DNA from 3 places in the Desulfobotulus sapovorans DSM 2055 genome. Region 2 is predicted to be linked to each of the others. Evidence: predicted binding sites of a transcription regulator. Region 2 holds the regulator's gene; each other region holds the start of a gene.
What was found. Region 2 encodes sigma-54, which starts transcription at its own class of promoters, with help from an activator protein. Its sites were predicted from a motif close to TNTGGCACANTTTCTGCTNT; they were not measured.
Positions count from the first base shown of each region.

Region 1: the regulator sigma-54 is predicted to act here: its motif matches at 2,063-2,082, upstream of BR04_RS11895 (SoxR reducing system RseC family protein).
Region 3: the regulator sigma-54 is predicted to act here: its motif matches at 1,316-1,335, upstream of flgN (flagellar export chaperone FlgN).

Region 1 is NZ_JCANVJ010000017.1:62,624-66,041, forward strand. Features, by position in the region: gene BR04_RS11880 (YkgJ family cysteine cluster protein) at 1-137, shown strand, start outside; gene BR04_RS11885 (YchE family NAAT transporter) at 194-838, shown strand; gene BR04_RS11890 (RnfABCDGE type electron transport complex subunit B) at 861-1,706, opposite strand; gene BR04_RS11895 (SoxR reducing system RseC family protein) at 2,171-2,671, shown strand; gene BR04_RS11900 (cytochrome c3 family protein) at 2,883-3,257, shown strand; gene BR04_RS11905 (4Fe-4S dicluster domain-containing protein) at 3,354-3,418, shown strand, end outside.
Region 2 is NZ_JCANVJ010000009.1:63,558-66,975, forward strand. Features, by position in the region: gene BR04_RS08635 (LptA/OstA family protein) at 1-173, shown strand, start outside; gene lptB (LPS export ABC transporter ATP-binding protein) at 193-915, shown strand; gene rpoN (RNA polymerase factor sigma-54) at 917-2,350, shown strand; gene hpf (ribosome hibernation-promoting factor, HPF/YfiA family) at 2,365-2,925, shown strand; gene BR04_RS08655 (PTS sugar transporter subunit IIA) at 3,049-3,418, shown strand, end outside.
Region 3 is NZ_JCANVJ010000012.1:22,874-26,291, forward strand. Features, by position in the region: gene flgK (flagellar hook-associated protein FlgK) at 1-737, opposite strand, end outside; gene flgN (flagellar export chaperone FlgN) at 740-1,228, opposite strand; gene BR04_RS09845 (rod-binding protein) at 1,429-1,749, opposite strand; gene BR04_RS09850 (flagellar basal body P-ring protein FlgI) at 1,792-2,892, opposite strand; gene BR04_RS09855 (flagellar basal body L-ring protein FlgH) at 2,925-3,418, opposite strand, start outside.

The sequences.
Region 1 (3,418 bases), on a different contig from region 2:
AAAAACCGGAGATGGGCTTACTTGAAGATCTCCTCTTCGGCAGACCCCTCATGGAAACCCTTCCCCTCATGTTTGACCTGAAAATTGAAAAAAAAGAACACGGATGGGTGATCAGACCCAAACGCATTCCTGTCTGAAACATCATCCCGCAAAAGGGGGCTTTGCCCCCTTCCTTCCTGAGGACATCTTTTCCATGGAATCCATAGAATCCTACTTCAAGTTTTTCATCGCAATGGCCGCCATTGTCAACCCACTGGGGGCGGTTCCCATTTTTCTGAACGCCTGTAGTGACGAATCCCTGAGAGACAAGAAAAAAACCATCAAAACAGCTTCCATAACGGTTTTTTTTGTCCTCTTTATTTCCCTGATTTCAGGAGAGGCCCTTTTGCGGGTCTTTGGGATTTCCATGGCTTCCTTCCGGGTTGCAGGCGGCATTCTCATCCTGCTCATGTCCTTCAGCATGCTTCAGGCAAAGGTCAGCCCTGCAAAACAGACCCAGGAAGAAGCAGAAATTCTGGAATCCAATATCAAAGAAAGTATTGCCGTCGTTCCACTCGGGATTCCCCTGATGGCAGGCCCCGGCGCAATCAGTACCGTCATTCTGTACGCGCAGCGCCACAGAACCGTTCAGCATTATCTGATTCTGCTTGGCCTGATCCTCAGCATCGCCATCCTCTCATGGACTGTTCTGAGGATCGCACCGGCCATCGCCTCCAGACTCGGCCAGACAGGCATCAACATTGTCACAAGAATCATGGGGCTGCTCATGGCTTCCATCGGCATTGAATTCATGGCCAACGGACTTAAAATCCTCTTTCCTGTGCTGACATCCCTCTGAACCAAAATCAGGAAGGCCCCTGTCAGGCAGCTTCCGAAGCCTCGCTGCCCGTCTCTCTCCTGCCGGAAACGGGCTGAAAGCATCCGGGCTTGCATTTCACCGAAAGACAGACCGCCTCCGGGCAGACCGCGCACCGGGTGTAGTCGAAAACCGGCAGATTGCCGTCCATGGAAAGCGCCCCGTGGGGACAGGCCTTCGTGCAGAGGCGGCAGCCGATACAGCCAAAATCGCAGGCTTTTTTCGTTTCTCCGCCCTTTTCCGGGTTCCGGCACAGAATCACGCTTTTTGCCGTTTCCGGAACCATGGAAATCACCCCTCTGGGACAGGCCTTCGCGCAGAGACCACAGCCGATGCAGGCCGAGGCGTCCACCTCCGCAATGCCCCTTTCATTGATGGTAATGGCCTTTTCCGGACAGACGGACACACAGCTTCCCAGCCCGAGGCAGCCCCACTTGCAGGCCTTGTCCCCTTCGGCCATGAGGGAGGCAGCCCGGCAGTCGGCAATGCCTTTATAGGTGAAAAGACTGCGGCAGCCTTCCACGTTCCCGCCGCCGCAGGCCACAAGGGCCTTTGCCGCCACCACCTCTTCGGCCTCCTTGCCTGCAATACGGGCCACCTCGCGGGCCACATCCGTTCCCCCCGGAAGACAGAGGGCGGGCGAAACTTCAGGTTCCGTCACCACCTTTTCCGCGTACTGACGACAGCCCGCATATCCGCAGGCACCGCACTGGCCCGAGGGCAGCACGGCCTCAACAAGATCAATGCGGGGATCTTCTTCCACATAGAGCCATCTGTCCGCTATGGCCAGCAGCAGACCGATCAGCGCCCCCAGACCACTCAGGGCCAGCACAGAAACCAGAATCTCCATCCTTGACATTCTCCTTTCCCGTTCCCGGAAAGCAGGCTGTGCGGGAACATCCTTCCATTAAGAGGATCACAAAAAGAACCGGGCATCTTCCCGGAATCGGCTCACATCCCCCTGCCCGTCCTCTTTTCCGGACAGAACCGGGGGTCCGGATTTTCTTTAAATAAAGATCTGAAAAGCCCCTCGCCCAGGGCGGAAGCCCGGAAAAAGCCCACAAGCCGGAACCTTTCCCGCCTTACAGGATGAGGCGGGAAACCCGCTTCTGCGCCCCGGCCCTTCACACCTTTACAAGTTCCATGCCAGCATGGGTAAAGTCCGGCTGCCAGTCCCCTTCGTCCGGGTCTTTTTCCTTCTTTCTTTCTGGCATACATCCTGCTTTCCTTATCCTCCATGGGCCGGGGCCGCACGACCCGCCGACCTTCCGGCACAGCCCCCCACCATCCACCCTTTTTTGAAAGGAGGCTTTCATGCGCACCACAGAAGGCATTGTCACCCACACTTCTTCCAGGGGCACCACCATCCGCGCATGCAGACCCGAGGCCTGTGCAGCCTGCAAAGGCAGGGATTTCTGCGGTGTCAACACCGCAACCATGGAAATCCGGGTAAAGACCCTGCACGGCCTTCAGACCGGAGATGCCGTTCTCCTCGGCATCGGCTCCAGAGAAATGCTGAAGGTCATGGCCCTCCTCTACCTTCTGCCCGTAGCCGCCTTTGTCCTCACCTGCCTCGGGGCCTACCATGCCGCCCTGCGGATGCAGCTTCCCGCAGACCCCATTGCTGCGGCTGCGGGGGCACTCTCCCTGGGGCTGACCTTTCTCCTCATCCGCAAAACCGGGCAGCGCCTCAGCCGCTCTCCGGCCTATACGCCCCGTATCCTCAAACGCCTGGACGCTCCCGGCCTGTCTGATTTTTCGGACAGACCTCCCTTCCCCCAAAAGGGACAGGGAGAAAACAGAACGCTTTTTTGATTCATATTCGACAAGTTAGAAGCAATGGCATCCAATTTGCTTTTTACCGTCACCGACTGCCCATCTCTCCTGAAAAGGGCGTGGACGCCCCCCCGGTCGTCCGCGCCCTCCCAGGAAAGACCCGTCGCCCACCTCTGCATCACAAACGTAAAAAACCGGTTGGGCCTCCCGGTACCTTTCTGAACTGAACGGACATTAAAGGCGGATTCCCATGCAGCCACTTTCTCCCAAAATACTCTTCAGCATCGCCCTCCTCCTTTGCGGTATGGGCTTTGGCGCTTACGCCCTCTTCCCCCCACCCGGCCCGGACGGCGGCGAACCCGTGCGCCTCCTTTTTGAGGGCAAGGCCGGTCATGTGCTCTTTGACCACACGGTTCACACAGAAAGCTATGGCATCGACTGTGCGAGCTGTCATCACAACCTCGACTACGGGGACGACACCTATTCCTGCGCCGTCTGCCACGAAAAAATTTCCGATGATCCCAACATGCTGTCCCTGACCGATGCCTACCACGAGCAGTGCATCCAGTGTCACAGGGATGAACAGGCGGGTCCGGTGGACTGCGCCGCCTGTCACAACCGCTGAAGGCCGCAGAGGGCAGTGCCTTCACCCTTAAAAGCTGCCCGCCTCCGCTCCGAAAAACAGGCCCAGGCCTCTGACATCCGCACCAGGAGAATGCCCATGATTGTCAACCGACTCCTCACCCTTGGCTCTTCGCGGCTCCGTTACGCGCTGCTGCCGCCAAC
Region 2 (3,418 bases):
CAGACGACACCATCACCCTTACCGGATCCCCTGCCCGACTGGAGCGCCAGGGCCATGTGCTGCAGGGGCCGGCCATCCGCATGAACCGTAAAAGTGGTGAGGTGGAATTTTCCGGGGGGGTTTCCGGCACCCTTTTACAGGAAAAGGGCACGTCCCCTTCCATGCCCTTCTGATTTCTGGAGAACAATAGCCATGCCCGTCTTGCGGTTGGAACAACTGGAAAAACGCTACGGAGACAGAAAAGTGGTGGACGGCGTCTCCATGAATGTGGAAAGTCGGCAGGTCATTGGCCTGCTCGGCCCAAATGGTGCAGGTAAAACCACCACCTTCTATATGGCCGTAGGACTCATCCGGCCGGATGGGGGGAGAGTTTTTCTTGACGATCAGGATCTGACAGATTATCCCATGTACATGCGGGCACGTCACGGAATCGGCTACCTGCCCCAGGAAGCTTCCATATTCAGGAAACTTTCTGTAAGGGATAACCTTTTGATCATCCTTGAAAATCTTGATATGGGAAGTACGGCAAGACAGGAAAAGGCGCATGCCCTCCTTGAAGAACTGGGGATTGCCCATCTTGCCCATCAGAAAGCTGCCGTTCTTTCCGGTGGAGAACGCAGAAGGCTTGAAATTGCAAGGGTTCTGTCCACAGATCCAGCGTTCATCCTGCTGGACGAACCCTTTGCGGGTGTGGATCCTCTGGCCGTGAATGACATTCAGCAGATCATTACCTACCTCAGCCAGAGGGATATCGGTGTTCTGATCTCAGACCACAATGTACGGGAAACCCTGGGCGTATGTGATACGGCCTATATTCTGCATTCTGGCAAGGTGGTGGATTCGGGGTCTCCCGCAGAGATCGCTGCCAGTCCCATTGCCAGAAAAACCTATTTAGGAGACGGATTCCGGTTATAACATGGCCATAGAACTCCGACAGCAACTCAAGCTCAGCCAGCAACTGGTCATGACGCCACAGCTGCAGCAGGCCATCAAACTGCTACAGCTTTCCCGGCTGGAACTCGTGGACGCCATACAGCAGGAAATGGAGCAGAATCCAGCCCTGGAAGAAAGGATGGATGCACCGGATTCAGATGCACCGGATCCGGCGGAAACAGCCCCTGCCGATGAAAGCGGTCTTCAGGAAGTGGAAATCGGGGAAAAGGTGGATCCGGAGACAGACTGGGACGCCTATCTCGATGAATACAGCAGTGCAGGCCGGGTACACTTTGAATCCGAAGAAAAGGAAGCGACCCGGTACGAAAATTTCGTTTCCAGCAAGGAAACACTTCAGGGTCACCTCCTCTGGCAGCTTTCCATGACCGATCCAGAACCCCAGGCACGTGAGCTTGCCAGCCTCATCATCGGGAATATCAATACGGACGGCTATCTGGATGCCGACCTTGACGACATCATCCGCAGTTCCGGTACTTCCGAGGACAAGGCCGAGGAAGCCCTTGCCCTGGTGCAGTCCTTCGACCCTCCGGGAATCGCCGCCCGCAGTCTCAAGGAATGCCTCCTCCTTCAGATACGCAGACTGGGGCTTGAACTGGGTGTGGTGGAAAAAATCATTCTCTATCACCTGAAAAATCTGGAGAACAAAAATTTTAAGGCCATTGCCAAGAGCCTTAAACTGGATCTGGACACCGTCATTGCCGCCGTCACCCTGATCCGTTCTCTGGAGCCCAAGCCGGGCAGGGAATTTCACGATGAGTCTCCGGTTTACATCACACCGGACATTTACGTTTACAAGCACAACGATGATTTTGTGGTTTCCCTCAATGACGATGGCATGCCGAGACTGCACATCAACCCCTACTACAAAAAAGCCATGCGAACGGGAGAAAAAATTTCAGGAGAAACCAAGGAGTACCTCCAGGAAAAAATGCGTTCCGCCTCCTGGCTGATCAAAAGTATCCAGCAAAGACAAAAAACCATATGCAGTGTCATGGAAAGCATTGTACGCTTCCAGCGGGATTTTTTTGAAAAGGGTATCGCCCACCTCAAACCCATGGTACTCCGGGATGTGGCCCAGGATATCCAGATGCACGAGTCCACCATCAGCCGGGTAACCACCAACAAATATGCCTATACCCCCCAGGGACTCTTTGAGCTGAAATATTTTTTCAACAGTTCCATCAACCGGGTGGAAGGTGAGGCCATGGCCTCCATCAGTGTGCTTGAAAAAATCAAACAGCTTGTGGAAAATGAAGATCCGGCGGAACCCTACAGCGACATCAAGCTTGCAAGCATCCTTGAAGAGGAACACAACATCCGCATTGCAAGAAGAACCATAGCGAAATACAGGGATATTCTCAAAATTCTTCCGTCCAGCAAACGCAGACAATACTGATGAGGAGGCAGCCCATGAAGACATCCGTGACCTTCAAAAACATTGATCCCTCCGAAGCACTGAAGTCCTACGCCGCAAATAAGCTCTCCCGGCTGGACAAACAGTTTGACAGCCCGGCGGAAGCTCAGGTGGTTCTCTCTGTGGAGAAACTCCGGCACATTGCAGAAGTGCGCATTACCTGCGATCAGCTGAGTTTTCAGGCAAAGGAAGAATCGGAAAACATGTATGCCAGCCTGGATCTTCTGGTGGACAAGCTCAAAACCCAGATCCGCAGAACCAAGGAAAAGATACGGGAAAAACGCCCCGTATCCCGGGAAGGCATCAAAGGCGCAGAAGCGGCAATAGCAGCGGAAACCCTGGCCGAAGACCGCAGTGACGAGGAAAAGATCTCCGGAAATACGGCTATTGTTGTGGAATCCATGCCCTTCAAACCCATGGGAACCGAAGAAGCGGCCATGCAGCTGGAGCTCTCGGACAGAGACTTCATCGTCTATACGGATGCCGGAACAGAAAGGGTGCATGTACTGTACAGGCGGAAAGATGGCAGTCTGGGTCTGATACAGCCTGATGCCTGATCTCCTGACCGGGTATACAGGCAGATGTGGACACCCCCTGCGGGTGTCCACCTGGGCACCGGATCCCATTTGCGAATTTGAAAACGCCAGCCTCTCCAACAAACTTGCCCTAAGGTTACTGCCATGAAAATCCTGGAATTGCTGCCCCAGGAACATATTCTTACGGATCTACAGGCCAGAAACAAAATGGCCGCCCTGGAAGAACTCTGCTCGCCCATCTGCAAAACCTTCCACATTCCTGAAGAGACGCTGCTCCGCGTTCTCCTGGAAAGGGAAAGACTGGGCAGTACCGGCATTGGGGAAGGCGTGGCCATCCCCCACGGCAAACTGGACACCCTCCAACACCCTGCCCTTGTTTTTGGTAAAAGCCGCAGAGGCATTCCCTTTGATGCCTTAGACGAAAGGCCGGTACATCTTTTTTTTATGATTTTGACACCGACCTCTGAAAAAGGAGTGCATCTCCAGATACTGGCCCGAATTTCAAAGATGCTGC
Region 3 (3,418 bases), on a different contig from region 2:
CTCAGTCCGTAGGAGGCGGCACCGGAGACCAGGGAAAATCCGCCTGCCACCGTTACCGTGAGAGCTCCGTTGCTGTCCTCAAAACTTTTGATATCCGTCCACTGGGCCAGCTCCTTGACCAGCTGGTTCCGCAGATCCCGGTTGTCATTGGAGGTACGGCTGGTCTCCTGCCCCATGATGGCCTGGTTCAAACGGGCAATTTCCGTTCCCAGGCGGTTGATCTCCGCCACACCGCCCTGGAGATCCTGGTTCAGATCCTGCTCAATTTTTGAAAAATTCCTGTCCATCAGGTTAAAATTTTCCGAAAGCTTCAGCCCATTTTCATAGACATTCATCCGTTCCGAAGCTCCGTCCGGATTGTTGGCAAGGGTATTCCAGGCATCGGAAAACTGCGGCAGCAGGCTGCTGATACTGCTGTCTGAACTTTCATTGAACATATTTCCCAGAGCCTTCATGTAGGTCATGAACGCCTCGGAAGCGGAAAAAGCCGATTTCTGCTCTGTGATGCGGTCTTCCAGCAACTGATCCGCCGTCTGCCGGATCTGCTGACTTGCCACACCCGTGCCAATGAGAAACCCCGATTGCAGGATGGGCGTACTGGCCGCCTGGGGAACGGACTGCCGGGAAAAATCCGGGTTGTTCACATTGGAGATATTGTGACCCGTAACATTCAGCCCCAGCTGCTGGGCACTGAGCCCCTGCCTTGCCGTATTCAGGGTATGAAGGATTCCAGCCATGGCTATACCCTCCGGCTCACATAGGTATTCCCCGCTCCGGCCATACGGCGGCTGCGGTCATAGCCCCCTGCCTGGGCAGGACGCATAAAGGCGGACATCATCTCCCCCACCACATCCAGACAGAGACGCAGATACCTGAGGTTGGCATCTCCTGCGGCCTTCACCTGCTGCTTCAGCACCTCGATACGCAGAAGAGAAGCTTCCAGCGCAGCCCGCTCCCCCTGGGAAAGACGGGAAGTCAGCATCTCCGGATAAAAGGAACGGCCATCCCCTCCAAGAGAACGGCCTGACCGCTCCATGCACGCCACAATACGGGTACGGATTTCCATAATAGCGGCCGCAGCCTTCTGTTTTTCTTCGGCAAGGGGCCAGAGGGGGGCCACGTCCCCTGTTTGCAGTACCTCTCCCTCCCTCTCCAGAATGGCAAGAAGACCTTCAAAGCGGGCAATTTTTTCGCCATAAAGCGCCATGAGTTCCGTGACCAGTGCCATATCCGTATCTCCTTGAGGGCTTTTACCTGTTTTTCTTCCAAAAAAAATCATGCAGGAACCGGTATCTCCGATGCCTCTGCATGATTTTTTGCACATTATGTGCCATGGAAAATAAGAACTTCCGGACGGTACAGAACAGTCGATACTTCAAAAACACACTTCCGGCCCCGGCAGACCGGAAAAATCCCCGTCCCTTCTTTTCAGGTCTGATCCGGCCTTGACAGCTGACGGTAAAGAAAATCACGCAAACCGGGACTGGACGGTCCCTTGGCAATACGTTCCGTTACTTCCTGATCCATCCGGGACTGCCAGATATCCTCGGATTGGCTGCGGTCAAAAATGCCGCCCTCCGGCAAAGTTTGCCGCATGGTTTTCAGCATGGTATGCAGCATCACAGCCTCAAAACCCGCACAGGCTTCCTTGAGACGGGCCGCTTCCTTTTCCCTGGCCGCCGCTTTCACATCCTCGGCTACCCGGGAACCTGTTCCCAAAGCCATCTGCACCCCAGGATCCAAACGCATGGGCCTTCCTCCTTCAAAAAATAGGGATGATGCCACCCCAGGTCAGATGATTTCCAGCTCCGCCTGCAAAGCCCCCGCAGCCTTGATGGTCTGAAAAATACTGATCATATCCCTGGGGCTTACCCCAATGGCATTCAAAGCCCGTACCAGCTCACCAATGGTCGCCCCTCCTTCAAGAAGCATTACCTTGGCCCTTTCCTCATCCGCATTGATTTCCGTTTCCGGCGTCACCACCGTCTCCCCTCCGGAGAGCGGCTCCGGCTGGCTGATCCGGGCCATCTCCTTCACGGAAATACTGAGATTGCCATGGGCGACAGCCACCGTTGAAATTCTGACATTCTCCCCGATCACCACCGTACCGGTCTTTTCATTCACCACAATACGGGCCGGTATATCCGGCATCACCTCCAGTGCCTCAATCCCCGCAATAAACATGGGAATGGTTTCCCGAAGCGACTCGGGAACATCGATGCGAACGGAACCGGAATCCACAGCCCTGGCCAGGGGCTGTCCCAAGGCCCGGTTAATGGCCTCCGTAACCCGGATGGCGGTGGTAAAATCCGGATGGTAAAGGGAAAGAAAGAGCTTCTCCCTGCCATCCAGGGTGATGGGCACCTCCCTTTCCACGGTGGCACCTCCGGCAATACGGGCCACCTGCAAATGGTTTTTCGTCTGGCCCCCGCCATCCCCTTCAGCCCCATACCCCCCCAGGGCCAGTGCCCCCTGAGCCAGGGCATAGACGTTGCCATCCACCCCCTTGAGGGGCGTGAGCAAAAGGGTTCCCCCTCCCAGGCTCTTGGCATCGCCCATGGAGGAAATGGTTACATCCAGACGGCTTCCCAGACGGGAAAAAGGTGGCAGGCTGGCCGTCACCATCACGGCGGCCACGTTTTTCACATTGATCTGGTTACGGTCTATACTCACCCCCATACGATCCATCATGCTGGCCAGAGCCTGGGTAATCATGGGGCTGGTCTTGTCCCCGGTACCACTCAGACCCACCACAATACCGTATCCCACCAGCTGGTTGGAACGTATTCCCTGAAAGGCCGCCATGTCCTTCAGCCGTGTGGCATGGGCAACCCCGCCCCATAAACTACAAAGAACCAATACCCAGCATAGCGTGTTCAGGGAGTCTTTCATGGCTTCCTCCGGAATCTCTTTCCTGCGCAACATTAAAAAGGCCATATTCTGTCAATCACCCGGGCCATCCATCCGGGTCTCTGCTTTTCATCAATCACCCCACGGCCCGAATATTCGATGCGCGCATCGGCCAGTACCGTAGACTGCACCCGGTTGTCCGAACCAATATCCTTTGGCCGGATAACCCCGGAAACGGTGATATACTGGGTTTCATGGTTTACCCGCAACTCCCGGCTTCCATGGATCATGACATTGCCATTGGGCATCACCTGCACCACACGGGCACCAATGGAGGCCGTAATCCGACCCGACCGATCCGTCTTTCCGGCTCCGTCAAACTCTGTTTTCGTATTGGCCTGAAAGAGACTGGAAGGATCAATGGCGGCTCCAAGGTTACCGGTCAGCCCCAAAGCACCGGGAATCCCCGCCTTGGTGCTGCTGTCCCGCGTCAGACTGGTATTGGCCGCAACCTGGGAAGTGGCATTTTCGACAATATCCACAATCACGGTATCCCCCACACGCCGGG